DNA from 4 places in the Priestia sp. FSL P4-0332 genome. Region 4 is predicted to be linked to each of the others. Evidence: riboswitches for the same ligand, from Rfam matches in the RefSeq annotation. Region 4 holds a riboswitch; each other region holds the start of a gene.
What was found. Region 4 has a riboswitch for cobalamin ahead of MKY06_RS10225 (ABC transporter substrate-binding protein). Riboswitches for the same ligand answer to the same signal wherever they lie in the genome.

Region 1: linked by a shared signal. The riboswitch ahead of MKY06_RS15030 (cobyric acid synthase) and the one ahead of MKY06_RS10225 (ABC transporter substrate-binding protein) in region 4 are both predicted to bind cobalamin.
Region 2: linked by a shared signal. The riboswitch ahead of MKY06_RS13405 ((2Fe-2S) ferredoxin domain-containing protein) and the one ahead of MKY06_RS10225 (ABC transporter substrate-binding protein) in region 4 are both predicted to bind cobalamin.
Region 3: linked by a shared signal. The riboswitch ahead of MKY06_RS01685 (HoxN/HupN/NixA family nickel/cobalt transporter) and the one ahead of MKY06_RS10225 (ABC transporter substrate-binding protein) in region 4 are both predicted to bind cobalamin.

Annotation. Positions count from the first base shown of each region.
Region 1 is NZ_JBBOUA010000001.1:2,947,704-2,955,319, reverse strand. Features, by position in the region: gene MKY06_RS15040 (APC family permease) at 1-1,526, shown strand, start outside; gene MKY06_RS15035 (YdcF family protein) at 1,585-2,148, opposite strand; cobalamin riboswitch at 2,296-2,475, shown strand; gene MKY06_RS15030 (cobyric acid synthase) at 2,568-4,094, shown strand; gene MKY06_RS15025 (FecCD family ABC transporter permease) at 4,300-5,358, shown strand; gene MKY06_RS15020 (ABC transporter ATP-binding protein) at 5,355-6,638, shown strand; gene MKY06_RS15015 (hypothetical protein) at 6,656-7,477, opposite strand; gene MKY06_RS15010 (Hsp20/alpha crystallin family protein) at 7,522-7,616, opposite strand, start outside.
Region 2 is NZ_JBBOUA010000001.1:2,637,166-2,644,781, reverse strand. Features, by position in the region: gene MKY06_RS13420 (cation:dicarboxylate symporter family transporter) at 1-597, shown strand, start outside; gene MKY06_RS13415 (M42 family metallopeptidase) at 705-1,742, shown strand; gene MKY06_RS13410 (hypothetical protein) at 2,095-2,253, shown strand; cobalamin riboswitch at 2,400-2,578, shown strand; cobalamin riboswitch at 2,697-2,876, shown strand; gene MKY06_RS13405 ((2Fe-2S) ferredoxin domain-containing protein) at 2,978-3,358, shown strand; gene cobJ (precorrin-3B C(17)-methyltransferase) at 3,372-4,994, shown strand; gene MKY06_RS13395 (sirohydrochlorin chelatase) at 5,013-5,942, shown strand; gene cobK (precorrin-6A reductase) at 5,939-6,706, shown strand; gene MKY06_RS13385 (precorrin-8X methylmutase) at 6,712-7,359, shown strand; gene MKY06_RS13380 (cobalt-precorrin-5B (C(1))-methyltransferase) at 7,363-7,616, shown strand, end outside.
Region 3 is NZ_JBBOUA010000001.1:307,768-315,383, forward strand. Features, by position in the region: gene MKY06_RS01660 (DUF418 domain-containing protein) at 1-631, shown strand, start outside; gene MKY06_RS01665 (ABC transporter permease) at 659-1,351, shown strand; gene MKY06_RS01670 (ABC transporter ATP-binding protein) at 1,353-2,285, shown strand; gene MKY06_RS01675 (undecaprenyl-diphosphatase) at 2,432-3,025, shown strand; gene MKY06_RS01680 (organic hydroperoxide resistance protein) at 3,178-3,597, shown strand; cobalamin riboswitch at 3,703-3,885, shown strand; gene MKY06_RS01685 (HoxN/HupN/NixA family nickel/cobalt transporter) at 4,019-4,816, shown strand; gene MKY06_RS01690 (M20 family metallopeptidase) at 5,046-6,209, shown strand; gene MKY06_RS01695 (DoxX family protein) at 6,279-6,701, opposite strand; gene MKY06_RS01700 (type 1 glutamine amidotransferase domain-containing protein) at 7,007-7,531, shown strand; gene MKY06_RS01705 (hypothetical protein) at 7,577-7,616, opposite strand, start outside.
Region 4 is NZ_JBBOUA010000001.1:2,029,877-2,037,492, forward strand. Features, by position in the region: gene MKY06_RS10215 (YpjP family protein) at 101-703, shown strand; gene MKY06_RS10220 (thioredoxin family protein) at 892-1,206, shown strand; cobalamin riboswitch at 1,297-1,429, shown strand; gene MKY06_RS10225 (ABC transporter substrate-binding protein) at 1,688-2,647, shown strand; gene MKY06_RS10230 (adenosylcobinamide amidohydrolase) at 2,736-3,344, shown strand; gene cbiB (adenosylcobinamide-phosphate synthase CbiB) at 3,349-4,335, shown strand; gene cobD (threonine-phosphate decarboxylase CobD) at 4,310-5,389, shown strand; gene MKY06_RS10245 (bifunctional adenosylcobinamide kinase/adenosylcobinamide-phosphate guanylyltransferase) at 5,386-5,946, shown strand; gene cobS (adenosylcobinamide-GDP ribazoletransferase) at 5,943-6,716, shown strand; gene MKY06_RS10255 (histidine phosphatase family protein) at 6,674-7,288, shown strand; gene MKY06_RS10260 (bifunctional adenosylcobinamide kinase/adenosylcobinamide-phosphate guanylyltransferase) at 7,240-7,616, shown strand, end outside.

The DNA.
Region 1 (7,616 bases), 920 kb from region 4:
TACTTGACCTAACGTTAATTGGGATGGGAGCTATTTTTGGTTCCGCCTGGTTATTTGCGGTTAGTAACGTAGCGTCAAAGGCTGGTCCAGCCGGAAGTTTTTCGTGGCTGATTGGCGGAGTCATTATTTTACTTATCGGTTTAGTGTATGCTGAACTTGGAGCAGCGCTGCCGCGTACCGGTGGAATTATCCGTTATCCGGTTTACTCGCATGGTCATTTAGTGGGTTACTTAATTTCATTCATTACCATTATTGCTTACACAAGCTTGATTGCCATCGAGGTAACGGCTGTACGTCAGTATGTTGCGTTTTGGCTTCCTGGTCTAACTAAACATGGTTCTGAATCGCCTACTACAATCGGCTGGTTATTTCAGTTCGCGTTATTAACGCTATTTTTTATCATTAACTACGTAAGTGTAAAAGCATTTGCTAAGTCAAATGTCATTATATCTGTGTTCAAATATGCGGTTCCTCTTACAATTATCGTCGTGTTAGCTTATCACTTTAAATCAGCTAACTTTACAACTGGCGATTTTGCTCCGTTTGGTTTTAATGGTATTCAAGCAGCCATTTCAACAGGTGGCGTTATGTTTGCTTACCTAGGACTTCACCCTATTGTTTCTGTAGCCAGTGAAGTTAAAAACCCGCAGCGTAATATTCCAATCGCGCTCATTATCTGTATTGTACTTTCAGCGATTATTTACACAGCACTGCAAGTATTGTTCATTGGTAACATCCCGGCTGATATGCTATCAGGAGGATGGGGAACAATTCAAGAGCAATTCTCTTTACCATTTAAAGATATTGCACTTATTTTAGGCCTTGGCTGGTTAGTAACGCTTGTTATTTTTGATGCTATTTTATCACCAGGCGGTAACGGGAACATCTTCATGAATACAACTTCTCGTTTAGTTTATGCTTGGTCTCGTAATGGAACATTATTTAAACGTTTCTCAAAAGTAGATAAGAAAACAGGAATTCCACGTGCGTCACTATGGCTATCATTTGGAATGTCCGTATTCTGGACACTGCCATTTCCTTCTTGGGAAGCGCTAGTAAACGTATGTTCAGTGGCACTTATTCTGTCTTATGCGATTGCGCCAATTTCAGCTGCTGCATTCAGAGTAAATGCAAAAGACCTTAAGAAGCCTTTTAAATTAAAAGGCATGAGCGTTATTGCTCCTGTTTCATTTATTTTCTGTTCATACATCGTATATTGGTCAGGATGGACGACAATTTCTTGGCTGCTAGGATCACAGCTTCTAATGGTTGTTATCTACGTAGCGTTTAAGAAATATGTACCAACTGACGTCGTAAAATTTGCACAGCAGCTTAAATCTGCTTGGTGGCTAGTTGCTTATTATATTATTATGCTTGTTATCTCTTATCTAGGTTCATTTGGTGGAGGACAAGGTGTGCTAAGCAACCCGCTTGACTTAATTTTAATTGCTCTTGTTTCACTTGGTATTTTCTACTGGGCGAAATACACAGGTTTACCAAAAGCAGTTATCGATACAGATGATTAATAAAAAACACGGCATGAATTCATGCCGTGTTTTTCGTTTGTATAGGCGTGTACTCTATTTATTTATCAAACAGCCATGTTTTTAATATAGCAGCATACTCACGAAAGTAGGCTTGAAGTTTAATTGAATTTGGTGTCTTTGCGCCTAAAGGATAAACATCAAAACCTTGGCGCTTGGCAATAATAGAAGCGCGAAACAAATGAAAATCACTGCTAACAAGCACGACTTTTTTGTGTTGAATATCAACTTTCTGTTTAGTAAAAGTAAAATTCTCAAAAGTAGAAGTTGACTGATCTTCTTTTATAATTCGATTCTTTTTAATTCCTTCTTTCCGCAGAAAACGATAGGCTGCCTCTGCTTCAGAAATTTCTTCATCGGATCCTTTTCCGCCCGTTACGATAACTTTTGTTTGTTGATGTGCTTGTAAATAAGATAAGGCCGTCTTTACTCGTTCTTTTAAACTAGGAGACATTTGATCACCATCTACTTTAGAACCTAAAACGAGGACATAATCTGCGTTATGTGGAACAGACTTGTGAGCAGTTTGATACATACAAAAAGATATAATTACTATATAAAGAACAAGCGAACCAATAAAGGTATAAATCATTTTTTTCTTCAACTGTGAGCACCTTCCTAGCTATTTCATAAGATGTTTGGAAAATAATTGTTATTATAGCATACGAGACCCAAATAAGTATAAGCACAGTAATATATAATAATAGAAGAAAATCGTTATTGTGAATAGTTATAAAATTCGTTACAATAAAGAATAAATGATTTTAAAAGTGCCTCTAAGGAGGATAATAGGGAAATCGGTGTAAATCCGGTGCAGCCCCCGCTACTGTAAATGTGGATGAACCTGCAAAGACCCACTAGTCAAACTAGGAAGGGTGCAGAAGTAAAATGAAGCATAAGCCAGGAGACCTGCTTTTAAAAACCCCTTATTTTTCGGTGGGAGAAATAAGTCAAGACAATGTGTTAATGAGCGCATGACCAAACCTTGACTTTTACAGTTAAGGTTTTTTTATGTGGTAGGGAGTGGAAAAAGTGAAAAAAGGAAAACCGCTTATGATTCAAGGAACGCACTCAGACGCTGGAAAAAGCATGATTGCTACAGCATTTTGCCGTATTTTTAAAGAAGACGGCTATCAAACTGCACCGTTTAAATCGCAAAATATGGCGCTTAATTCATACATTACAATGGATGGAAAAGAAATTGGCAGAGCGCAAGGAATTCAAGCAGAAGCGGCTGGAGTAGAAGCAACAACCAATATGAACCCTATTTTAATTAAACCAACTCGTGATCATGAATCTCAAATTGTCGTTCACGGAAAACCGCTACGTAATATGTTTGCTTTTCAGTATCGGCAAGAATTTTTTAATGAAGGTTTAAACGTTATCACGGAAGCTTATAAAGAGCTTGCCAGTCATTATGATCGAATTGTGATTGAAGGCGCTGGAAGTCCTGCTGAAGTCAATTTGAACGATCGGGAACTCGTAAATATGCGCGTTGCAAAAATAGCCCAAGCGCCTGTTGTGTTAGTAGGAGATATTGATAAAGGAGGAGTTTTTGCGAGCCTAGTGGGTACTCTTCAATTGCTTCCAGATGAACACAAGTCTAGAGTTATCGGGGTGTTAATTAATAAATTCCGAGGAGATTTAGAACTTTTAAAACCAGGTTTGAAGTGGTTTGAAGAATACACGGGTGTTCCGGTTCTAGGAGTTATTCCTTATATGAACAACGTGGAAATTGATGCGGAAGATTCGTTATCACTTAGAAATTACTCAACGCTTGTGAATCCGTTAAAAGAAATTGATATTGCGGTTATCTCGTACCCGCGCATCTCAAATTTTACAGACATCGATCCTTTAAGTTTAGAAGAAGACTGTCACGTGAGGCTTGTAACCAAGCCGTCGCAATTAGGTACGCCTGATTTAATTGTTTTACCAGGAAGCAAAAATACGATTGAAGATGCTCAGTTTTTACAAGAAAGCGGCCTGGCTCTAGCCATTAATCAAGTTTTGAACACAACGAACGTTCACGTCATTGGCATCTGCGGAGGATATCAAATGCTAGGGGAGACAATTACAGACCCTGATGCAGTAGAATCTCGGATTGAATCCATTAAAGGGCTGGGCTTGCTTCCGGTGGAAACCGTTATGACAAACAGCAAAAAAACAGAAAGAGTTTCTGGGTATGTCCAGCTAGAAAGTGAAAGAGTTTCGATTGAAGGCTACGAAATTCATATGGGAAAGACGTTTTCTAAGAGCACCACGGAAGCTTTTGCAGTGGTAGAGCATGAAAAAGAAGGAACGGTTAAAGACAACGTCATTGGCACGTATGTTCATGATGTGTTTCATAACGATGCTTTGCGCAGAGCTTTGCTTAATCAAATTCGTAAACATAAAAAATTGCCGCCTATTACGGACACATTCAACAGTCGCCTGCAAAAAGAGGAGTCTTTTTCAAAAGCAGCAGCATATGTGAGAGAAGCCGTAGATATGGAAAAGCTGTATCATTTAATAGACAACTATAAAAGCCCGGAGCAAACACAAAAAGTATAGCTTGTAGGGGCTTTCGCTTGTTTTTTTACCGAGAACTTTAGTACGCTATTCTACGTTGCCTAGTTCAACAGTCTAGCACTCGTAACAAATAAAAGATGATTGTTTCCAACTTAATGCATGGTGGAAGCATGGTTTATGGACAGGAAAATGAATGGTTAATGTAATGTAAAACATCACGCCTCGTTTCCTAGAGGAGCTGAACGTATTGATTTTTAAACGTATTTTTTTTAACAAAGCATCTATTTTATACATAGTCAGTTTATTTATTGTATGTACTTCGGTAATTATGGGCGTATTTATTGGTACAGTTTCGTTAACCGTAGGAGATACAATCAAAATTATTATTGGCCACCTTACCGGGCTATCCTTATATCACGGTCCGGAAAACATGGATTTAATCATTTGGCAAATTCGTTTTCCAAGAGTACTGGTGGCATTTTTAGTAGGAGCTTCGCTTTCAATAGCAGGGGCTGCCTTTCAAGGGCTATTAAGAAACTCTCTTGCCGATCCTTATACGATCGGGGTTTCCTCAGGTGCAACCCTTGGCTCTGTCATGGCAATTTATTTTCATTGGAGTATTTTTGGTTTGTCTATCTTCACGCTGCCTGTAGTCGGCATTGTATCTGGTTTTATTACTCTTCTTTTAGTTTTTGGTATTACGAAACTCGCAAGCGGCAATTTGGCCAATGAAACCATCATCTTAGCGGGGATTATTTTATCATCCTTTATGAGCGCACTTATTTCATTAATTGTGGCTCTTTCTCCCGAAGAAGATGTAAGGCAGGTTTTATACTGGCTAATGGGAAGCGTATCAATGAGAGGATGGTCTCATATTCAAATTTTAGGGCCGTTCTTTTTGATCGGTACAATTATGCTGTTGTTACATGTAAAAGAGCTGAACGGCTTAGCATTTGGCGATCAATCCGCTCAGTTTATGGGAATAGACGTAAAGAAGAAAAAAAGAATGATTTTAATAGGGGCATCCGTATTAACAGGGGCTGCGGTATCAGTATCTGGGGCAATTGGATTTGTTGGCTTAGTTATCCCCCACGTAGTGCGTCTCGTAGCGGGAGCTAATCATAAGCATGTACTGCCGCTTTCTATTTTAATTGGAGGAAGTTATTTGGTTTTAGCAGATTTATTGGCACGAACGATATTAGAACCTCGTGAATTGCCGATTGGAGTCGTAACCGCCTTAATTGGTTCGCCAATTTTTACCCTGCTCCTTGTAAAAGAACGTATGCGGAAGAGAGGAATATCATGATTGAACTATATAATGTGACAGGAGGATACGATAAGCAGCAGCCAACCGTTCGTGACATCACGTTCACCGTAGACAAAGGTTCTTTTGTCGCTTTACTAGGACCAAATGGAAGCGGGAAAACAACGCTTATTCGCTTAATTATGAATGTATTAACCATTCAATCAGGAGAAGTGAAGGTGGAAGGAAAGTCAGTGAAGGCTTATTCACCAAAACAACTGGCGCAAAAAGTTGCAGTCATGACGCAAGAAAATCAAATTGGGCTAGAATTTACGGTTCAAGAAATTGTTTCACTTGGACGTTACCCTTATCAGGCAAAAGGATTGTTTAGCACTGTATCAGCACAGGATGAAGAAGTGGTGGAAAGCGTGATGAAATTAACAAACGTCTGGCACTATAGAAATCATACTTTTCAATCGCTAAGCGGTGGAGAAAAACAGCGGGTTTTACTGGCTAAAGCACTAGCGCAAGAACCTGACTACTTACTTCTTGATGAACCAACGAATCACTTAGATGTAAAACATACAATGGAACTGCTTCAGCTGTTAAAAACTTTACAGCAGGAAATGAGCTTAACGGTCCTGGCCATTTTGCATGATCTCAACATCGCCTCGCTGTTTGCAGATAATGCCGTGTTGCTGAAAGATGGAAGAGTAGAAGAAACTGGGATGGATGCCATTTTTAAGGATGCAGCTACGTTAAAAAGAGTATATGGGGTTGATTTGCATGTATTTCACCATCCCGCTGTGAACAAGCGACAAATTGCTTTTGTGCCGCCGTATCAATATCCAGAGACGGACTTCCATGAGTTGTATCAGTTACAAAAGGAACCGGACAACCTATGTTTATCCTTTGTTCGTCCTTTGAGAACTCTTTCACTGGGTTCAAATGAAACAGGTCTAGACTGGTGTCAAGAAATTGTTCAACAGCAAAGCAGTGCTAACGCGGCGTGGAAATCTGCGTCTTTATATAGTCATGAAGTTCGCTTAAAAGACGATAAAGGTTACTCGTGGCTGGCTGTGCTGACACATGGACAAAAAGAAAACGAAGTAAATATTGTTCTACTAACAAATGCGCCGCTTTCGGACGGGAACTTACTTCATGCTGCGATGAAGGTAATTGAGTACCGAGCTTTCTTAGGAAAAACAGGACGTATTGTTGTAGCATCATCTCATCATAAAGAAGAAAATCAAGAAGAAATTTCAGAGTTCTTGATGGAACGCCTCCAAAAAGAATTACAACTATTTATGGAAACAAAAATGACCGACAGTTGCTTTAAATAAGCAGTAGCGGTCATTTTTTATTCTTCGGAGTGATCATCAGACTTTTCTGTTTCAACTCCTGAACTCATCGTTGTCTCAGTTGTATGTTCATCAATCTTTTTTTCTTTTAGCTTAACAGAAAACAAGTCTTTGACTTCTTCATCTACTTGATCAGAGTCAGCGCTGTAAGTGGTGCCGATGTTTAAGTGACCGGTCAAATCTTTAATGCCTAGCTGGCCGAAATTATTACTAAGATCAATTTTGTCTAACAATACTTTTTCGACCATGATTTTTTCAACAACAATGGACTGCTTTGGCTGAGTTATTTCATCAATCTTTTTGTCAAGAGTTTTCACCATCTCATATAAGGCTGTATTGGACGATTCTTCCTTTAACGCAGAGAGCTGATTTTGAATAGCTTCGAAATTAGGAGCTGACTGCATAGCCGAGAGTAAATGAGCTGTTTGCTCGTGCAGTTGAGACAGTGATTGAATAAGGTGAGCTGATTCATTTAATTGCTGATGAAGCTCTTCTATTTTAGGGATCGCGTCGGTTAAACGCGTCACTTGATCAATAATTCCCTGCAGGTTCAGCGCTGAATCTGACGAAAGAGCAGGTTTTGTGAATTCAGCTTCAGCAGAGGTCTTAGGCTCCATTTGGCTAGGCAACTTCTTTGGCTGTTGAGGGGGTTTTTTTAGATTAGACTGTTTTTTAGCTTTCATCTTTTCGGGTAATTCTTTCCGCTTTTGATTAGAACGTTGGTCTATGGGACCTGCTTTTTTTTGAGTTGGAAGGGAAGACGGATTTATTTTACGGACTGTTTCAATTTTAGGCGATTGTTTAAACCACTTAGAAAACATGAAATTCCCTGCCTTTCATGCTACGTATAGTTCTGCACAATAAATTACAAATCAAATTTCACATGCAAAAGACCATCTTTAAATGATGCGTGACACGGCGCTTCCCCTACAGCAGGCGGAAGGATGATTGATCGTTGAA
Region 2 (7,616 bases), 610 kb from region 4:
GCCGTTTACTTCACCATGATTTTCTTTGTGCTTGTGGTTCTTGGGATTATTGCTAAAATGGCTGGAACAAGCATGTTTACGCTGATAAAAGTGTTAAAAGACGAGCTGCTTCTTGCTTTTACAACGGCAAGTTCAGAAGCCGTTTTACCATCTCTTATCAAAAAGATGGAAGACTTCGGTTGTTCTAAATCGGTTACATCGTTTGTTATTCCAACGGGCTACACGTTTAACTTAGATGGTTCAACCATTTATCAGGCGCTGGCATCGCTGTTTATTGCTCAAATGTACGGCATCGACCTTTCCATTATGGATCAAATTCAGCTCCTTCTTGTGCTAATGTTAACCTCAAAAGGAATGGCTGGTGTACCAGGGGCATCGTTTGTAGTTGTACTTGCTACACTTGAATCTATGGGCTTCCCTCTTGAAGGCATGGCATTTATTGCAGGAATTGACCGCATTCTTGATATGATGCGTACCACAGTTAACGTAGTAGGAAATGCTTTAGCTGCTATTGTAATGTCCAAGTCTGAAGGCGAGTTTGATAAGCAAAAATCATTAAATTACACAAATGAATTAAAGAAATCAAACATAGCTTAAAACAAAAAAGCCGGGCAGCTGCCCGGCTTTTTTGTTTGGAGCTGCCTGTTATCTTTTTTGAAACATATGGTAAAATAAAAGAAATGAGAGACAAAGGAAGTGTCATAATGACGGAAACTGTTCAGTTAATTAAAAAGCTTGTTTCGATTCCCAGTCCTTCTGGAAATACAGAAAAGGTAATTTCATTTGTCGAAGACTATGTAAAAGAGCTAAATATTCAAACGTATCGCAATCGAAAAGGAGGCTTAGTCGCTACTATTCCCGGTAAAGATACAGATCACCACCGCATGCTGACGGCTCATGTCGATACATTAGGTGCTATGGTAAAAGAAATCAAACCGAGTGGACGTCTGAAAATCGACCTGATTGGAGGGTTTCGCTACAATTCTATTGAAGGAGAATATTGTGAAATTGAAACTTCATCAGGAGAAGTATTTACAGGAACCATCCTTATGCATCAAACATCTGTTCATGTGTATAAAGATGCAGGGAAAGCTGAGCGGAATCAAGAAAATATAGAAATTCGACTGGATGAAAAAGTACATAGCGCAGAAGATATTCGCAGCCTTGGAATTGAAGTCGGCGACTTTGTTTCGTTTGATCCTCGTGTAGAAATAACAAAAAGCGGTTTTATTAAATCTCGTCATCTCGATGATAAAGCAAGCGTAGCTTTATTGCTTCAGCTCATGAAAACAATTCAAGAAGAACAGATCGAACTGCCATACACTACGCACTTTCTCATTTCAAATAATGAAGAAATTGGGTACGGAGGAAATTCCAACATTACGCCTCAAACAGTAGAATACTTAGCGGTTGATATGGGTGCTATGGGAGATGGACAATCTACTGATGAATACACCGTGTCTATTTGTGTAAAAGATTCAAGCGGCCCATATCATTACGGTTTGAGAAGGCATTTGGTGGAGCTAGCTAAGCAGCATGATATTCAGTACAAATTAGATATTTATCCGTTTTACGGATCAGATGCTTCTGCTGCTATTCGTGCCGGACACGATATCGTACACGGCTTAATTGGTCCAGGAATTGATTCTTCTCATGCGTTTGAGAGAACGCATCAAGATTCATTGAATCATACGTATAAGCTTCTTTATTACTATGTGCAGTCGAACATGGTTCTGCTTTAAGAAAGGAATATTTAATTAATGTATTTTTATGCAAAATAAAGAACAGGACGGGATTGTGATGTCTGTCCTTTCCTTTCCTAAAAAAGAAGCCGGCTGTCCGGCTTCTTTTTTTAATAAATACTATATATTTTTTTACTGGTGAAGCAACAGTGGGTTAAAAAAGCACCTTTTTTAAAGAGGTACAATACTGCTTAAACCTTTTGTACATTGTGTTCATTTACAGAAGTTAAAATGTTTTTAAATTTTTAAAAGTTTCTTGTGACAAGTTTTGTAGAATGGGTTTTCAAAAGGAAATGGTTTCAGCATAATGTGGATATAGCGATCACTACAATAATCGGAGGCGAATCTTTTCATGTGGGTACTGACGGTATATGCTGGAAAAGAAATGAAAATGTTTGAATTTGAAACTGAAAAACAGGCGAGAGAAGCTTTTGCTAAAACAAATGGCTGTAAAGTTCTTTCAGAAGTTGTGTATTATAATGATCCTCATTTAACATTAGTAGCTATATAATGAAAAAACAAGAGCTGATTTTATGCTCTTGTTTTTTTATAGATACTTGTATCTTCCGAAAAGAATAGAGTTGAAATAAAAAAAAATGTACGCTATGATATGGTAGTTACTTCTATTATTCTGATAGTTTAAAAGGTTCATATATATCAAACAGCAACAGTAAAGATGCCAAGAAGGCTTAATAGGGAAACTGGTGAAATGCCAGTACTGTCCCCGCAACTGTAAGTGTGGACGAACGAGTATAACCACTGTGAAAAAATCACGGGAAGGTTTTCAAGTAGAATGATACACAAGTCAGGAGACCTGTCTTTATTGTGAAGTTTCTATTTCTCCGGGGAGCGGGAAGGGAAACGTTGGCTTAAAGTGGCATTCGTGTACACTCTTATTCTGACGTTTTACCCGCTCGCATATTAGCGAAGTGGGTTTTTCTCATATCCTAAAACTACATATCGTGCAAAAAAGGTGCGCAATGTTCACATTGCGTTAAATGGGAAGTCTGGTGTAAAGCCAGCGCGGTACCCGCCACTGTGAAGAGGAGCTGATTGCATATGCCACTGTATTCGGGAAGGCGCAATCAAGTGATGAATCGAAGTCAGGAAACCAGCCTTTTTCTAATGCGAAGCTTACCCTACGGGATATAGGTGGAAGTGCAAAAACTTAGTTTGAATTTTCTGCGCCTCTATCATTGATAGAGGCGCTTTTTTTAGTAAAGGAGCGAATGAGTGTGACGACGTGGAACTTAAATGGAACAAAACATCACGTATTGATTTGTAATGGAAGCAGCTGTATGAGAAAAGGTGGAGAAGAAGCCACGCAGGCTATTCGAAATAAAGTGACGGAACTGGATTTGGATGAAACGGTTCATACAACGCGTACGCGCTGTAACGGACGATGCAAAGATGCTCCTGTAGCTATCGTCTATCCTTCAGGAGATTGGTACAAGCAGGTCACTGAAACCGTGGCTCACCGGATTGTCAAAGAGCATTTAGCAGGAGGCTGCAGTATAAAGGAATCGCTTATTTATGAATGTGATCAAAATGGTTTCGTTTCTCCGGAAAACAGTGACTCCATAGAAGGAATTGACAAAGTAAAAAGTAACGCATAAAGGAGGAGCTAGCATGAAAGGTAAACTGTTAGTTATTGGATTTGGGCCAGGAAGCTTTGAACATATTACACAGCGAGCAAGAGAAGCCATTCAAGAAAGTGATATGATCATCGGTTATAAAACCTATGTGGAACTAATTCAAGGACTGTTAACGAATCAGCAAATTATTAGTACGGGAATGACCGAAGAAGTAAGCCGTGCACAAGAAGCTGTAAAGCAAGCTGAAGCGGGCAAAACCGTAGCTGTCATTTCAAGCGGAGATGCAGGAGTATACGGAATGGCAGGCCTTGTGTATGAAGTGTTGATTGAAAAAGGCTGGAAAAAAGAAACGGGCGTAGAGATGGAAGTAATTCCTGGCATTTCGGCTATTAATTCATGCGCATCTCTCCTTGGAGCGCCCGTGATGCACGATGCTTGTACGATTAGTTTAAGTGACCACCTTACGCCTTGGGAGCTAATCGAAAAAAGAATTGAAGCAGCTGCACAAGCAGATTTCGTAGTGGCTTTTTACAACCCAAAAAGCGGAAGACGAACAAGACAAATTGTTGAAGCGCAAAGGATTCTATTAAAGTACCGTTCCCCTGATACGCCTGTTGGTCTTGTTAAAAGCGCTTATCGTGACCGTGAAGAAGTCGTAATGACCAACTTAAAAGACATGTTAAACCATGAAATAGGCATGCTGACTACCGTTGTTGTCGGAAATTCATCTACATTCTTTTACGACGATTTAATGATTACACCGCGAGGATATCAGCGGAAATATACCCTCAACCAAACGGAGCAGCCGCTAAGACCGCATCAGCGACTTCGAAAAGAAGCAGAACCATGGGCTCTCGATCAAGAAGAGACTGTAAAGCAAACAGCTTCAGCTATTGAAGCAGTTCAGAACACAAGAGAAGAAAAAGCAACTTCACGAGCTCTTGCAGAAGAAGCGCTTCAAGCAATTTTAGGTGAATCCACTTCTGCGGTCGTACACCAGCCAATCGAGTCTATCTTTGAAGTAGCAGTTAGTCCAGGACTTGCAAATAAGAAATTCACGCCTGTTCAAATGACAACACTAGCGGAAGTTGTTGGTGAAAAAGGTACGATGGAGTATACACCTGACCATCAAATTAAACTGCAAATTCCAACGGCCCAGCCGGATATAATCATTAAAAAGCTCCAAGCAGCTTCCTTTTTACTATCTCCGGTCGGAGACGTGTTCACAATCAAAGCGTGTGATTTTTGCGATGGAGAAAAAAGCGATGCTATTCCACATACGGAAGAATTACAAAAGCGCCTCGGGGGAATGGACATGCCAAAAGAGCTGAAGCTTGGTATCAATGGATGCGGTATGGCTTGTTACGGCGCTGTTCAAGAAGATATCGGCATTGTCTATAGAAAAGGTGCGTTTGATTTATTTTTAGGAGCTAAAACGGTTGGACGCAATGCGCATTCAGGTCAAATTGTGGCGGAAGGCATAGCACCCGATGACATTGTTGAAATAGTGGAGAACATTATCCATGAATATAAAGAAAAAGGTCATCCTAATGAGCGATTTCATAAATTCTTTAAGCGTGTGAAGAACGTTTATGGATTCGACTATCAAGATATAACACCAAAAATAAAAGTAGAACCAGCTCCGTGTGGAGATTAAAAAATAGGAGGACATTATATGAAATCAGTTTTATTTGTTGGTCATGGAAGCAGAGATCCTGAAGGGAACGATCAAATTCGCGAATTTATTTCGACTATGAAGCATGATTGGGACGCATCTATTTTAGTAGAAACGTGTTTTCTAGAGTTTGAACGTCCAAATGTAAGTCAAGGTATTGATACATGTGTGGCAAAGGGAGCACAAGATGTAGTTGTAATTCCAATTATGCTTTTGCCTGCTGGCCACTCTAAAATACATATTCCGGCGGCTATAGATGAAGCTAAGGAAAAATATCCACACGTAAACTTCGTATACGGACGTCCCATTGGCGTTCATGAGGAAGCCCTTGAAATTTTAAAAACGAGATTGCAAGAATCAGGAGAGAATTTAGAAACTCCAGCTGAAGACACGGCTGTTATTGTCTTAGGGCGAGGAGGAAGTGATCCTGATGCAAACAGTGATTTATATAAAATTACGCGCCTTCTTTGGGAAAAAACAAATTATAAAATCGTCGAAACTTCTTTTATGGGCGTGACCGCACCACTGATTGATGAAGGCGTGGAGCGATGTTTGAAATTGGGCGCTAAAAAAGTGGTTATTCTCCCGTATTTCTTATTTACAGGAGTATTAATTAAGCGATTAGAAGAAATGGTGAAGCAGTATAAAATGCAGCATGAAAACATTGAGTTTAAGCTAGCCGGCTATTTCGGTTTTCACCCAAAACTGCAGACAATTTTAAAAGAACGTGCTGAAGAAGGATTAGAAGGTGAAGTGAAAATGAACTGCGATACGTGTCAATATCGCCTCGGCATTATGGAGCATATTGATCACCACCATCATCACGATCATGACCATCATCACGATCATGACCATGATCACGGACACCATCACCACGATCACCATCACGACCATCAACACCGTGAAGATAAGGTCGGCGAGCTAAAATGATTTTATTGTTAGCCGGAACTAGCGATGCACGTGCATTAGCCGTGCAAGTGAAAAAAGCAGGTCATGAGGTTACGGCAACGGTTGTAACCGAAAACGCAGCTATCGAATTACAGCGTGCAGAAGTGAAAGTGAAAATTGGACGTCTCACAAAAGAAGATATGACGGATTTTGTAAACGAACATCGTGTAAAAGCTATTGTGGATGCAAGTCATCCTTTTGCGGAAGAAGCATCTAAAAATGCTATCGGTGCGGCTGCTGAAACAGCGATTCCTTACATACGCTATGAGCGGGCTTCGCAGGCTTTTACCTATGATAATATGACGATGGTTTCTACGTATGAAGAAGCAGCAGAAGTAGCAGCTGAGAAAAAAGGAGTTATTATGCTGACAACAGGCAGCAAGACGCTGCAGGTTTTTACAGAAAAGCTGCTTCCTCTTTCAGATGTACGGCTTGTTGCTCGTATGCTTCCAAGGCTGGATAATATGGAAAAGTGCCAGCAATTAGGATTTTCGCAAAAAAATATCATTGCTATTCAAGGGCCGTTTACAAAAGAGTTTGATCGAGCGCTGTATAAGCAATACGGAGTGACAGTCATGGTCACAAAAGAAAGCGGAAAAGTTGGATCTGTGGATGAAAAAGTGGAAGCAGCTAAAGAGTTAGGCTTAGATATTATTATGATTGGGCGACCGAAAATTGAGTATGGGACCGTGTATTCCACGTTTGAAGAAGTGGTTCATGCTTTAGTAAACCAAACTAGGAGTTGATTGAGATGGATTTTCGTACAGAATTTAAACCGTTAACTGTTCAGCCTCAGCAAATTGAAGGAAAAAGTTTTGAAATGATTACAGAAGAGCTTGGGCCTCATCCGTTTACAGACGAACAGTACCCAATTGTTCAGCGCGTAATTCATGCGTCTGCAGACTTTGAGCTTGGACGCAGCATGCTGTTTCATCCGGATGCGATTCAAGCAGGAATTAAAGCCATTCGCAGCGGCAAGCAAGTGGTTGCAGATGTACAAATGGTGCAAGTAGGAACAAACAAGCAGCGAATTGAAAAACACGGCGGTGAAATCAAAGTTTATATTTCAGATCCGGACGTAATGGAAGAAGCAAAGCGCTTAAATACAACGCGTGCAATTATTTCTATGCGAAAAGCCATCAAAGAAGCAGACGGAGGAATTTTTGCAATTGGGAACGCACCCACAGCTTTACTTGAATTAATTCGTTTGATTAAAGAAGGAGAAGCGAAGCCTGGGCTTGTTATTGGTCTGCCGGTAGGATTTGTTTCAGCAGCTGAATCTAAAGAAGAACTTGCAAAACTTGACGTGCCGTTTATTACAAACATCGGGCGAAAAGGCGGCAGTACGGTAACGGTTGCTGCATTAAATGCAATTTCAATTCTTGCAGATCAGGTGTAACGCATGAAGGAAGTACCAAAAGAACCTAAGAAACTCAGAGAAGGCTATACGACGGGCGCTTGTGCAACGGCAGCTACGAGAGCAGCTCTGCTTACGCTAATTTCAGGAGAAGTGCAAGATGAGTCAACGATTTACTTACCTGTCGGCCGCTTTGCTACATTTCATCTTGAAGAATGCGAGTACCGCACAAGCAGCGCTGTAGCTAGCATCATTAAAGATGCTGGAGACGATCCCGATGCCACGCACGGAGCGCTGAT
Region 3 (7,616 bases), 1.7 Mb from region 4:
CAACAATGCTGATCCGGTGAATATGGCAGGATATAAATTTGCTTTTGCCTTCTTGTTTACGCCATTTATAATGGGCGCTTTGTTTTTATTTGGTATGTATGCAGGAAAGAAAAAGTGGTTTTACGACGTTTCAGCTAATCAAAAACAGTATGGCCGTTGGGCGGCCGCGCTGATTCCGCTTGGCTTGCTGTTAAAAGGAACTATGTACCTGTGGCCGGATGCTAATTGGGCTGGCGCTACACATATGTTAGGTGGGAGTCTTCTATCTCTTGGTTATATTGCAGGCTTTGCTTGGCTATATGCGAAATGTGAAAAGTCATTTTTGATGAAGGCTTTTGAAAGCGTAGGAAGAATATCACTTAGCAATTATTTAATGCAAACGGTTATATGCACGACGATTTTTTATGGCTATGGCTTAGGCTATTTCGGAAAGCTTGGCATGATTGCAGGAATTTTTGTCTGCATCGGTATTTACGGAATTCAGCTTATCGGCAGTTATATGTACGTGCAAAAATTTAAAACTGGACCCGTGGAAAAGCTGCTGCGCATATGGACAAATTTTTCTTGGAGTGGAAAGCCAAAAGAGAAAAAAGCTTTACCGATAGAAGTAAATCATCCTTTTGTTGGATGAGAGGGGTCAAACTTATGTGAAAAGGAGATTTTAAAAATGTGGGCTATTAGTGTAAAAGAGTTTCAAAGCTTATTTAAAAGTATTAAATCAATTATCGTTATTTTAATCGTATGTGGTGCTTCCTATGGAATAGCCCATATAGTTAGTCAACTTGGAGGTCAACTGACGAGTGCACAGGTTCGAGATGGAGCCAACGGGGGAATTTTGGTGATGCTTCTCGGGTTCGGACCTTTATTTATTTCAAGTCTTTCTCATAATGTTATTAATCAAGAAATTAAAACAAGAACAGCAAGGTTTTTAGTTACCAAAACATCAAGAGAGCGTATTGTATTAGGGAAATTCTTAGGTATTTGTTGCTTCTGGCTTGTTTGTATCTCTATTTCATTTCTACTAATTGCGTTTATTTCGCATCATTTTTCTTTTTATATATTTTTAGAGTGCCTGCTATTCACCGTTTGTATCATTTCATTTGTTTTAATGCTTTCAGCTTTAACGCCAAGCCCAACTCATACTATGTTTTTATCAATTATTTTATCGTTTGTTCTACCGGTACTGAGTGGATGGAGCATATTTTCATCAAAAGCGTACATTGCATGGTTTAAGTATGTGACACCTTACTACTATTTAAAGCTGGAGAAAGGGTATCTAACAGTTCTTCTTATTTTTGCAGCACTTTGTTTATGTACGGCACTTTGGAGTTTTAAAAGGAGAGAAGTATAATATGTATGCCATTGAAACAAGTAAATTAACTAAAAAATATGGATCTAAAACAGTTGTTAACGGTATTAATTTACAGGTACCACAAGGAGAAATTTACGGGTTTTTAGGAAGAAACGGAGCAGGAAAGTCTACCTTTATTAATATGCTTACCGGCGTTTCATTTCCTTCAGCAGGAGAATTTACGCTGCTGGGACAGAGTGATATTGATTTAGAGCTTCAGAAGAAAATAGGTGTGCTTCCTGACTATGCTAACTTTTATGATGAGATGACAGCGCTCAATCATTTGCGCTATTTTTTAAAGATAAACGGCCATCGTTTTTCGAAAGAACATTGTAGTAATGTACTGAAGAAAGTAGGATTAGAAGGACATGACCATCAGAAAGTTGGAAAGTTTTCATTTGGAATGAAAAAGAAGTTAGGAATTGCTCAAGCAATTGTAACAGACCCAGATCTTATCTTTTTAGATGAACCGACTTCTGGAGTAGATATTGAATCTGCTCTCTACATTCATGAACTAATAAGAGAACTCCAAAATCAAGGCAAGACAATTTTTATGACGTCTCATAATTTAAATGAAGTTGAGAAGATTTGTACACGTGTAGCGATTATGAAAAATGGGGTCATCTTAATAGAAGGTACAATGGAAGAGCTGCGCTTTCAATATCAAGCGAAAAAAACGGTGATGATCAAACATGATCCTTATCCAAACAGTCACAAAGAATACATTCAACAGTTTTTCCGTACGTTGAGTCCCGAAGTTGAATACCATCACATGTACACAAAAGTGATGCTTCAAAAAGAAAGAAATATTCCTCTTATTATTCGCGAATTGATTCAATGCGGCATCGACATTTATCAAGTTCACGTCGAAGAACCTTCTTTAGAAGAAATCTTTTTGCAAAAAAATATTGTGGATCACTCACAGGTGAGTTAATGGGCGAAAGGCCGTTAATTTACTACTCAGCCTGAATACATTATTTATAAATACCAGTTAGGAAGCTTCTGACAAAAACATGTTCATTTTCTCAAGAAACTGATAAGATAGCTAATGACATTTAAAAATAAGAAAGGATTTCGATTATGTTATCAGCTATCAATTCAGTAGATTATACCATTTTCCACGCGGTGAATCAGTATGCCTCACACGTAAAGCCTCTAGATTCGCTGATGGTATTCTTTGCAGATTATGCCCAGTATGTACTTATCGTTTTACTCGGCTTGTTTTTACTTATTAATAAAAACGGCAGCCGTGTTGTAGCATTTCAAGCTTTATGTGCTTGTGCCACAGGAGTCATTATCAATAAAGTGATTAGTTTATTTGCTTATCGAGATCGTCCGTTTATCTCTCACCACGTGAATCAGCTTATTGATCACGCCGCAAATTCTTCATTTCCAAGCGATCATGCTACATCTGCATTAGTTATCACTTTTACCATTTGGCTGCATTTCAAACGTTCAGGGCGCATGTGGGTTGTCATGGGCGTACTCATTGCCTTTTCACGCGTATGGGTTGGCGTTCATTATCCATTCGATGTGTTAACAGGAGCCGTTTTAGGCTGCGTGCTGGCGCTGTTTATTCATTATGTTATTTTTAATACGAAACTGATGAGGGCTATTACCAACTTGTCTATTTTTCGAAAATCAGCTTATGACGAACAGTCTCAATATTATTAAGAAAAAGTCGCAAATACGCGGCTTTTTTTATTGGGAAATTTTTAATGTATTTAATACTTGTTTTTTAAAATTAAATTGTGTACAATTAAATTACAGAAACGATAAATAAAAAACTTTTAATAAAATTAACGAAAAAGAGGAGAGGTTTATACATGAAAGCTTTATATGAAACAACAGTCGTTAACACAGGTGGAAGAACAGGAGAAGTTCACTCTTTAGATAACATCTTTAACTTAGACGTTGCAACACCTCCAGCGCTTGGTGGAGAAGCAACAACAGCAACAAACCCAGAGCAGCTGTTTGCAGCTGGATACAGTGCTTGTTTCAACAGCGCGTTAGAATTTATGTTGAAAAAACATAACGTAGAAATCAAAAGCAGTGAAGTAAAAGCTACTGTTCAGCTGCTTCCTGATAAAGCTGATCAAGGAGTGAAAATTGGAGTAGCGCTTGAAGCTCATATCGAAGGCTTAGATTTAGAAACAGCGAAAAAATATGTAGACCTAGCTCACTCATACTGCCCGTATTCAAAAGCAATCAGCGGTAACGTAGACGTAACGGTAGAAGTAGTTTAATTGCTTTAAAAAGCCCTGCTAAGCATGTAAAGCTTAGCAGGGCTTTTTTATTTGAATTTTCTCTATTCATTTGTAAGAAGTACTAGTATAATGAGGAAGAAAATGAATCATTCGCACAGTTTAGGTGCTCTTACATAGCGTAAGAGGTAACAGGGAATCGAGTGCAAATCTCGAGCGGTCCAGCCACTGTAAGCAGGGAGTTTTCTATCTTATCGTCACTCAAAACGGGGAAGGCGGTAGAAAATGATGATCTCAAGCCAGGAGACCTACCTATTCTGTACACTTGACTCTTCTAGGAAAGAGGCGGTGTATCAAGGTACGCAGTGAGCAATTGCTGTTTATTTTCATATGCCGACACATCCTCAATTTCTATAGAATTGAGGCTTTTTTACGTTTTATTTTTAAAAAAGGAGTGTAGGAAATGGAAGGTTTATCAGTTTTTTTACTTGTCTTTTTATTAGGAATCAGGCACGGATTGGATGCAGATCACTTAGCTTTTATTGATGGCCAGACTCGATATAATTGGCGAATGGGCAGCCGTTTTGCCCCTTGGGTCGGAACGCTGTTTTCACTAGGTCACGGAGGAATGGTGGCCGTCACGGCCGGAGTGCTGGGCGTGGTGATGAAGAATTTTACGTTTCCATCGTATTTCGATCATTTTGCATCTTGGGTATCCATCATCTCTCTCTTTCTAATCGGGACATTAAACACGTATCATTTGCTTCGAACCAAAAATAAAGAGGAAGAGTTTCAGCTGAGCGGGTTAAAAGGAAAGTTTATTCCGAAAATCGCAAAAGGAACAACGAATCCTTTTTTAATTATTCTTGTAGGAGCATTGTTCGCTTTAGCAGCCGAAACGGTCAGTCAAACGGCCGTGTGGTCTCTAGCTGTAGGGAACGCAGGCAAGTATACCCCGCTTTTGTTAGGACTAGTGTTTATGTTTGGTATGATGCTTACAGATACAATCGATTCGATGATTGTACATAAAATGGTGAATGAATCGAGTAAATTTGGACAATCTGCTTCCCGCTTGATGGGCTGGGTTATTGTTGTCCTCGCGTATGGTGTGTCATTCTATTTAGCATTCACTTTCTTTAACCCATGGGCCGAAGTAAACTTTGAAATGGTTGGCGTTATTCTGTTTATTTTTTTAGTGTCTATGTTTGTTTTTGTGAGTGTGAAGTCAAAAGGGAAAAATATTAAAATAAATGTCAATTAGTCAAACGAAAGCTTTAATCTGTTGAAGATTGAAGCTTTTTTGTATGAATTTGTTGAAGTTTATGGCTATTTTCGGTCGGTTATGAATAAGTTAAAGTATTATCTGTATTTAAAGGATGGAAAATTGTCTGAAAACCATTATAATTAAGGATAATTTAAGGTCGTTATGTGAAACGTAGAACATAGTTATACGTACGATAAATAAAAGCATTTAATGCAAGCAGCAGGGGTTGTTTGGAGGAGGAATTGATTTGAGTCAGGTAATGGTAGAACAAAGCGTGTTTAGTTATTTAAAAGAACACGAACAAGAGATGCTTGAAGATTTAGTTGGATTTGTGAAAAAAGAATCACCGTCCTACAGTAAAGAGTTAGTAGATCAGTGTGGAATGTATTTAACGCAGCTGTTTCATAAACGGTTGGGGGTAGGATACGAAATCATAGAAGAAAAAGAAGTAGGAAACCATTTGAAATTTACGATTGGAGAAGGAGAAAAGCAGCTTTTAATTATCGGTCACTTTGACACGGTATGGGAAAAGGGAAGGCTGAGTCTAAGAACAGAGGGAAACAAGCTGTACGGTCCGGGAATTTTAGACATGAAAGGCGGCATTGTGCAATCTATATGGGCGATTAAAGCGATTCAAGAGCTTGGCTTATCGCTCGATAAAAAAATTGTGTTTTTCTGCAATTCGGATGAAGAGATTGGGTCAATTTCTTCTAAAAAATACATTGAAGAAGAAGCACAAAGGAGTGAAGCAGTGCTAGTAGCGGAACCGGCGGTGGCGGGTTCAGGCGCGTTAAAAACGTCGCGCAAAGGAGCGGGAATTTTCACCGTAAAAGCATGGGGACGAGCAGCACACGCGGGTAATCACCACAAAGAAGGAATCAATGCGATTGAAGAGCTGGCGCGCCAAGTGATTTTCTTGCAGGGCTTAACAGATTATGAAAAAGGTACAACGGTGAACGTTGGGACATTTACGGGAGGCAGCGGTACAAATGTAGTGCCGGAATATGCAGAAGCGCACGTGGATTTACGTGTTTCTACAGAAGAAGAAGCAAAACGCATGACGGATATTATTTTGAATTTAACACCCATTTTAAAAGGGATTAAGCTCGAAGTAACGGGAGGAATGAATCGTCCTCCGATGGTCAAGTCTAAACAAACGGAAGAGCTATTTGAATGTGCTCAATCAATCGCGGCCAAACTGGGTATGAAATTGGAAGAAGCAGCTGTGGGCGGCGGAAGTGATGGCAATTTTACAGCGGCCATTGGTGTTCCCACGTTGGATGGATTAGGAGCATGCGGAAAAGGAATACATGCGGAATATGAACATATTCAAATTGATACGTTGTCCGAGCGTTCTTCTTTATTTGCCAATTTGCTGCTGCAAATATAAAAAAAGCCCGCCTTAAACGGCGGGGACTAATCTGAAAGCTTATATTGGGAGAGTATAAGCTTTCTTTTTTTATTTACTGCTTTCTTCTTGAAGAGAAAAGGCAGTTTCTTTCTTTTTGAATACCACTGCATCAAGAGCAAGGAACTGGCTTCCTGCAAGAAATAAGTGAGCAGACATGGCAATTAAGGCAATATCAAACTCAAACCCGCCAACAAATCCGCTTTTAAGCTTGGCTGTAAAAATGGCGCCAAGCATAACTGCCACAAATAAAGCAGATACAACTCTTGTTGCTAGGCCAAGAATAATAAGAACCCCACCTACAAGTTCAATGGTTGCAACAATATATGCCATGAAACCAGGGATTCCTAAGCTATCGAAGAACCCTACTGTATTTTCAATCCCGCCTTGCCATTTTTGAAAGCCGTGTACTAAAAATGTAAAACCTAATACTAAACGAATAATAAGTGAACCAATTTCGACGTTTTTATTCACTTTACTTCCTCCTTTAAGTGTATTTGAAAAACACTACATTATGTAGTGTAAAAGCCCGAAAAAAGAAATGTAGTAATTAAATCAGAAAGTCTTTCTTATTTGGATAATTTTACAACATTATGAACATCACACTACACATTGTAGTGTGATGTTTGTCCCCAGTCAAGTGAAAATATAAAATTAGACCATTTGGCATACAAAAATTTTCTGAAGAGCACTTGAAAAATCCTTTAATTATGTACAAGTTAGTCCCTTATTTTCAATCTTATTCTCCAACATGCTATACTGATGGCGGAGGTGTTACGATGCGTTTAGAAAATAAAAGAGTTATTGCGCTTGTTAGTGCAGACTTTGAAGATCTAGAACTATGGTATCCAGTGATGCGTCTTCGAGAAGAAGGAGCAGAAGTACATTTAGTTGGAGAAAAAGCAAACGAAACGTACATGGGGAAATACGGTGTTCCAGCCGTATCGGACTACGCTTTTAAAGATGTTGATCCAGCTGAATATGACGCTATTTTAGTACCTGGAGGCTGGGCGCCGGATAAACTGCGCCGCTACCCTGAAGTAATTGAAATGGTTCGTCATATGGATGAACAGCAAAAGCCAATCGGCCAAATCTGCCATGCAGGATGGGTATTAATCTCTGCAAAAATCTTAGATGGCCGAAACGTAACAAGTACGCCAGGAATCAAAGATGATATGGAAAATGCGGGAGCTATTTGGCATGATGAAGCAGTCGTAATCGACGGTCACATCATCTCAAGCCGCCGTCCGCCAGACCTTCCTCCTTATGCAAAAGCATTTGCTGATGTACTAGCAGAGCAATAAGAAAAAGCCGAAACCAGTGTGGTTTCGGCTTTTTTGTAAGATCCGCTAAAAAAGAAATGATAAAGTAAATAAAAAACCATCATTA
Region 4 (7,616 bases):
AAAAAATTAATAAGTATGTTACAATACCTAGTGAGTTATAACAATGAATTTTACGATATGAAAAGACCATATGGGAAAAGATGAGAAAGGAAAGATACGAATGCCTAGATGGATAAAAAGAATGCTAGTTGTATTTATTACAGTATTTACATTTGGGCTTGTCACTCCACCAGAATATTTATACGTTGATGATGCAAAAGCGGACAAGCAACATAAAGCAGGGTATGTAAGAGAAACAACTCCTGTCACAGCTGTTATAGAAGATATTCATTTGCCATATGAAGAACCAAAATATGAAGACGTTTCATCATTTGTTACGTATGCAATGGAATCAGCTGAAAAACAGTCAGTGGAAAAATTCGGAACAAAAATTGGGCCTGTCATTGAAGACGAATTTCGTCAAGCAGTGTTACCTAAAATTGAAGAAGTGCTGACCGACATTGGCACTGAACGTGAACAGTCAATTCAGAATCTCGAGATAAGCGAGCATCCTGCTGCTGGCTACGGTGAAAAGATTTTCCATGTATATGACCGGGAGACCGGTCAGGACTTAATACGGTTTCACGTACGGCGTGAAAATCCTCCAAAAGATGGATACTGGTTTAATTTTCACTATCATGCGGCTGCAGATAATTTTCAAAAGCATTATGATTTAGGGAAAATTTATTGGAACCGAAACATGCCGCCTAAATGGTTTAGCTGATAATAGACACAACATTCTACGATTTCGAAATGTTAGCTTTTTTAAGCTAGCATTTTTTTACGTCTAAAACCGTTATGGTCTAAATAAGCTGAAACATTAGCACAACGATAAAAAAATCGTTTATAATGAAGTCAGACTTCTTACCATAGAATAGTGAGAAGGAACGAATAGATGCTGGAGGTAACACGATGAAACAATTTACGGAAGAAAAACAATTTCGCGAACAAATTAAGAACGAAACACTAAGCGTTGGGATTTTTACGACAACGTGGTGTCCTGATTGCAAACGTTTGGATATGTTCATTGATGAAATCGTTGACGAAAATACAGATAAAGCATGGTTTAAAATTGACAAGGATGAGTTTGAAGAACTTTCTGCTGAAAACAATGTAATGGGTATTCCTTCTCTTCTTGTATATAAAAACGGTGAAAAAATTGCACACTTGCACAGTGCAAATGCTAAAACGCCTGAAGCGGTCCGTGAATTTTTAGCAACTCTTTAATTCCTGAAGCTGCGAGAGCATTCTCGCAGCTTTTTTTGTGAGAATGGCTATTTCCATTTTTCCATGAGTGGGGTATACTAGGACAAGTGAATAATCGTAAAGCAATAAGGTCTCAATTTAAAGATTGAGTGAAAAGGGAAGTCTGGTGAAAAACCAGCGCGGTCCCGCCACTGTAAGCGCTTTGTGCGTAAGTCAGGAGACCTGCCTTATTGTTAGCTGTGAAACCTTCGAGGAAGGGTGAAGCAGGGTAATGAACATACTTATCAAGTATAGTGAACGGATTCTTTTCCTGCTTATCTTGACGTTACCTGCTTTGCTTTCAATTGAAAGTAAAGCTTTTTTATTTTGAAGCTGCCGGCGAGCAGTATACATAGTCAAAGCGGAAAAACGGGATAGCGCTGCTTTTTGCATGATCATTTGCTTTTTCTTTAACGTGGAGGTTTCGTATTCACAATGAACAATATATAGGGGGAGTATTTAGATGAAAAAATGGCTTTCGTATTCCATTATTGCACTGTTAGTCATCGTACTTGCTGCATGCGGTGCAGGCAGCCAAAGCAACAGTGATAAAAAAACGAAGCAAGATACGGCACAAACGTCACAAGCTGCATTTCCAGTGAAGGTAAAAGACGCGCGTGATAAAGAAATTACGTTGAAAAAACAGCCTAAGAAAATTGTTTCATTAATGCCAAGTAATACGGAGATTGTATATGCCCTTGGCCTTGAAAAAGAATTAGTCGGTGTTACAAGCAACGATGATTATCCTAAAAGCGTAAAGAAAAAAGCGCAGGTAGGAGATATGAACGTTAATGCAGAAAAAGTTATTGCTTTAAATCCTGATTTAGTGCTGGCACACGCTTCAAGTATGGGCGTTTCGGATGAAGTATTTAAACAAATTGAAAGTGCGGGTATTCCGGTATTTGTTGTAAAAGATTCAACAACGTTTGATACGGTTTATGATTCTATTACGCAAATCGGTAAATTAACAGGTAAAACAAAAGAAGCTAATCAAACAATTAAAGACATGAAAGAAAAAGTAGCTTCAATTGAGAAAAAAGCAAAAACGATTTCAAAAGAAGATCGTAAAAAAGTATGGATAGAGGTATCAGGAGCTCCTGAGATTTATACAACAGGAAAAGGTACGTTCATGAACGAAATGCTTACTATGATCGGTGCTGATAACGTAGCGGGTAGTGAAAAGGGTTGGGTTAAGTTTTCTGAAGAGCAAGTTGTTAAGTTAAACCCTGACGTTATTATCGCAACGTATGATGCAGACAAAAATGAGATTATGAAGCGTCCCGCTTGGAGCAGCATGACTGCTGTAAAAGAGGGTAACATCGAGAAGGTTGATCAAAACAAAATCAACCGCTTAGGACCTCGTATTGTAGATGGCTTAGATGACTTAGCAAAAGCAGTATACCCTGAGGTGTACAATAAATAAGAAGAGGGACCATATTCCAGTTCGAATTGAAAAGGGGATTGGTCCCTTTTCACATCTTAAAATTGAAGAACGGCCTGAGCTTTTAATCATGAAAACCGAGACTTCTTATAAAACATACAGCTCAGGGGTTTTAGGAACAGGTATTACGGAAACGGACACCTTTTACAATCGATTTGTTCACAAAGACTATTATTCAGATACTCCTTCTATGGAGTATGAGCAATATTTGATGAAAGAAAATGTACGCCATGAGCAAATCGTAGGGTTGATGACAGCCGTTTGGTTAAAAGAAAGAGCGGTTTACTGTTATGAAGGCTACGGAGTAAGAGTAGCTTCCGTGATAACGGCTGGAGTAGGAAACGCAGTAGATATTACAGCTGACGAAGCTGTCCCGTTCTATTCCTCTCCCGGTACAATTAATATGTTTTTTTTCGTGGAAGGTACGCTTACGGATGCTGCGTTTTTACAGCTTTTTATTGCGGCCACAGAAGCTAAAACAAAAACGCTGTCACAGCTGGGGATCATAGATCCAGCTACAAAGACTATTGCTACGGGAACATCTACGGACAGCATCTCAGTTGCAGCGTCTCAGCAAGGACCATTATATGAATATGCAGGCTCTATGACCGCTTTAGGTCAAGCGGTAGCCAAGCTGGTGAAAATAAGCTTAGAGCAGGGACTTAAGGGAAAGAGGTGAAAAAATGAGTATTACACAAGCGATAATTGCACACATGACGGCCATGACGATTGCTTTACTAATTGACCGAATCATAGGCGACCCCGAAAATTGGCCGCATCCCGTTCGCTGGTTTGGCAAGTGGATTTATTGGATGGATTCCAGATTAAATAAAGGTGTAGGAAAACGATTCAAAGGATTGCTTCTTGTGATAAGTATGGCTGTGCTAGCAGGAGTTGTTCCCTTTTTGTTCCTCCATGCTTTGTACGGAGTTGATTTTATAGCAGGTGTTTTAGTAGAGGGCGTAATGATTGCGACTACTATATCCACTCGTTCTTTAAGCGAAGCTGCTTATAAGGTACAAAAGCCGCTTCAGCTAGGAGATATGGAGAAAGCTAGATATGAAGTAAGTATGATTGTGGGACGAGATACAGATCGTTTGTCAGAAGGAGAAATTGCCAGAGCGACGGTAGAGACCGTGGCTGAAAATACAAGTGATGGTATTACAGCTCCGCTTTTTTATGCATTTATAGGAGGAGGAGCCCTAGCCTTTTTTTACCGAGCTATTAACACATGTGATTCGATGGTTGGGTACAAAAATGACCGCTACTTTCTGTTCGGCTACTTTAGTGCAAAAACCGATGACGTATTAAACTATATTCCAAGTCGGCTAACTGCAGTAGTGATGACGGCTGTTAATGTAGTAAAAAGCCAGTATTCTCTTGGGCATGTAACGAGTTTGATTAAGCGTGATGCTAAGAAGCATCCAAGCCCAAATAGCGGATACGGGGAAAGCGCAGTGGCTGCTCTTTTAGGTATTCAACTCGGCGGGCTTAATACATATAAAGGCATAGAATCTAATCGTGCAAAAATGGGTGAACCACTCATTCCCCTGCAAGCCGGTCATATTGAACAAGCTGTTTTCATTATGAAAAGGACGGTCTATGCTACGTGGTTATTATATCTTTTGTTAGGAGGAGTTATTAGTGCTATTACCTACACATGGAGCTAATCCTAATGTCTTTTTAAAAGCAATAGGGGCCGAGAATTTATCGCATATAAAAGACTTTAGCGTGAATACAAATCCTTTAGGGGCTCCCCTTGTGCTTCACGAAAAGTGGAACGAATTCAAGGATGCAGCGTTTAGTTATCCTGATCCTCAAGTAACAGAGCTGAAAAATAAACTTGCAGCTCATCATCATGTTTCAGCTGCTCAAGTGCTGCCTACAAATGGCGCCGCTGAAGCGTTTTTCCTTATTGCTTCGTTATTTTCAGGAGAGAAAGCAGGGATTGTACAGCCGACCTTCGTTGAATATGAACAGGCAAGTAAAGCTTATGGATGTGAAGTGACATACGTTCCTTTAGCTGAAGAAAATGGCTGGAGCTGGGATATAGAGTTGATTATGAGTATTCTTCCGGACATAAAAATACTGTGGATTTGCCATCCAAATAATCCAACGGGTGTTATGTATAGTCATGAGGAATGGATGAAAGTAGTAAAAGCTGCTGCTCATCATGGTACATACTTAATAATTGATGAGGCATTCATTGATTTTGTCGAACATCAGCCTTCATCTGATTCTCTTATTCTGGATTATGAGCATATCATTGTGGTGCGTTCCATGACAAAGATGTTTAATATTGCCGGGCTTCGTCTTGGCTATATTTTGGCAAATGAAAAAATCATTAGCAAGATGTCTAAAAAGCAGCCTCCTTGGAGTGTAAATGGATTGTCGCAGCAAGTAGGAATGATATGTGTGGATGAAAAAGATTTTGTGAAAAAAACCGTACATTATATTAAACAAGAACGGGAACGGATCTTGAGTCAACTAAAGGAATGGGGGCTTTTGGTTTCTCCTTCTCAAACAAACTATTATCTTTGCAGCGTTCCGTCTTCTATTAAAACGCGCGAATGGCTTGTCTATTTAGCAAGCCATGGCGTGGTAGCTCGTCATACTGAAAACTTTCCATTTTTAAATGGACGCTATATCCGTTTGGCCGTGAAAACGAAAGAAGAAAATGACTATTTACTTAAAGTAATCAAACAAGGACTCGATGAAATATGATCATCTTTATTAGCGGAGGCGTTCGAAGCGGAAAATCACGTGGAGCGGAGAATATGGTTCAAACTTTTTGTGCAAAGCGCGCTGTTTATATTGCCACAAGCAGGCAAACAGATAAGGAAATGCAAAAACGCATCCAGCTTCATCAAAAAGAACGCCAAGCAGCGAACACGCCTTGGGTAACGATCGAACAGTCTGTAAATTTACAACAAATTTTGCCAAATCTTCAAAGTGATGATGCTATACTTTTGGATTGTGTCACGAATTGGCTTGCCAATGAGCTTTTTTTAACAGAAAGAAGGTGGCAAACAAAAGAAGGGAAACAAGCGGTTTTTCTTCATATGATAGAAACGCTCGATAAGCTGTTTGCGCAGTCTCAGACGGTTGTGCTAGTATCTAATGAACTGTTTGAAGCGGGCGTATTAGAAGAGCCCACATATAGCTATATGAAGATGTTAGGGAAATTACATCAGTATATTGTAGAAAAAGCAGATGTGGCTATTTGTGTAGAAGCGGGAATTTATCGTTTTAAAAAAGGAAAGGAATGTGTAGATATATGAAAGAATGGATAGCTATACTACGAATTTCTCTCCAGTTTTTTACGATCTTACCACTGGCTAAAACCGTTCAATGGACTGAAAAAAGAACGGCACGCTCACTTTTTGTGCTGCCTTGGATTGGTATGTTACTAGGCTTGATGTTTTATAGCTTTTTACAGCTGCTTCAATCTTCACCTATCACTACGATTGTTGATAGTATTTTAGTTTTGCTTTTACCGCTTGTTTTAACGGGTGGCCTTCATTTAGACGGCTGGATGGACGTAAGCGATGCGTATTTTTCTCATCAGTCAAAGGAAAAAAAACTGCAGATTTTAAGTGATCCGCACGTTGGGTCTTTTGCTATTCTTTCTCTTATGGTTCTGCTGCTGCTGCGTTTTAGTGCGATCTATGAATTAGTGTCTCTTTCTTCTTTATCAATTTGGGCATGCTTAATTGTCTTTACGCTTCCAAGAATTGGAGCAGCCTTTTTGTTGCTGAGAGATAAGCCCGCTAAAGAGACGGGTCTGGCTGCATATTTTCAAAAAGGAGTCACCAAACGGTCTATTTACGGATTTATCATCATGAGCCTATTCTTAGTTGCTATTTTCGTTATTTTTATGAACAATAAATTCATTATTCTTTTCTTTGCCGGTTTTCTATGGCTCTGGATACGATTTTATCGTTCGCAGTTTGGTGGCGTAACAGGAGATGTTATAGGGGCAACCATTGAAGGAGGAGAAACGCTTTTATGGATAATTCTTTGGTTATCACATGTATTCGTCACGGCATGACGCTTGAAAATCAACAGAAAAAATATATAGGGTGGAGTGATCCGCCTTTAAGTATAGAAGGGAAAAATGAATTGAAAGAGCTTTTTTTAGAACCTCAGCTCGTTATTTCCAGTGACTTAAAAAGAGCGCTAGAAACAAGTGCAGTTGTTTTTCCAAAATCTCAGGTGGTTAAAAGTAAAAATTGGCGTGAGCTGCATTTTGGAGATTGGGAAGAGAAGACGTATGAAGATTTAAAAAACATACGGGCGTATAGAAATTGGATTGATCACTGGACAGAACATACGCCTCCGAATGGTGAAAGCTTCTCAAGCTTTTCAAACCGAATTTGGGCAGCGTGGGAAGAAGCGGTCGATTTGGCGGCCAGTCAGCAATTGCGTCACATTGCTATTGTTTCACACGGCGGACCGCTGCGTTTACTTGCATCCCACTTTAAACAGACAGCGTCGCTTTGGGATGTTTCTTTTTCTTATGGAGAAGGTTTTTCAGTAGCGTGTACATACAAACAGGCAAAGGAGAGAAGAGCATGCATTTCGTATTCGGCGGTGCATTTACCGGCAAAAGAAAATGGGTGAAGCAGCATTATGCCAGTGAGTTGGTAAAATGGCATTGTTTGTATGAAAACCCTGTTTTACCAGCGCTTGAGTTCGAAGAAAGTTACATAGTGCTAGAAGGATTTGAGCACTATGTTAAGGAATTAATACATAGCGAGCTGGAGTCTCCGCACCTTGTTGTTAAAAAGTTAATACAGAAGTGGAGAGACAGCGGTGTATGGGAAAAGTTAATAGTGATTGGAACTGAAGTCGGCAAAGGGATTGTTCCTTTAGATCCAACAGAGCGGCAGTGGAGAGATGAATGCGGGTATGCGTATCAGCATTTAGCGGCATATGCCCGGAAAGTAGA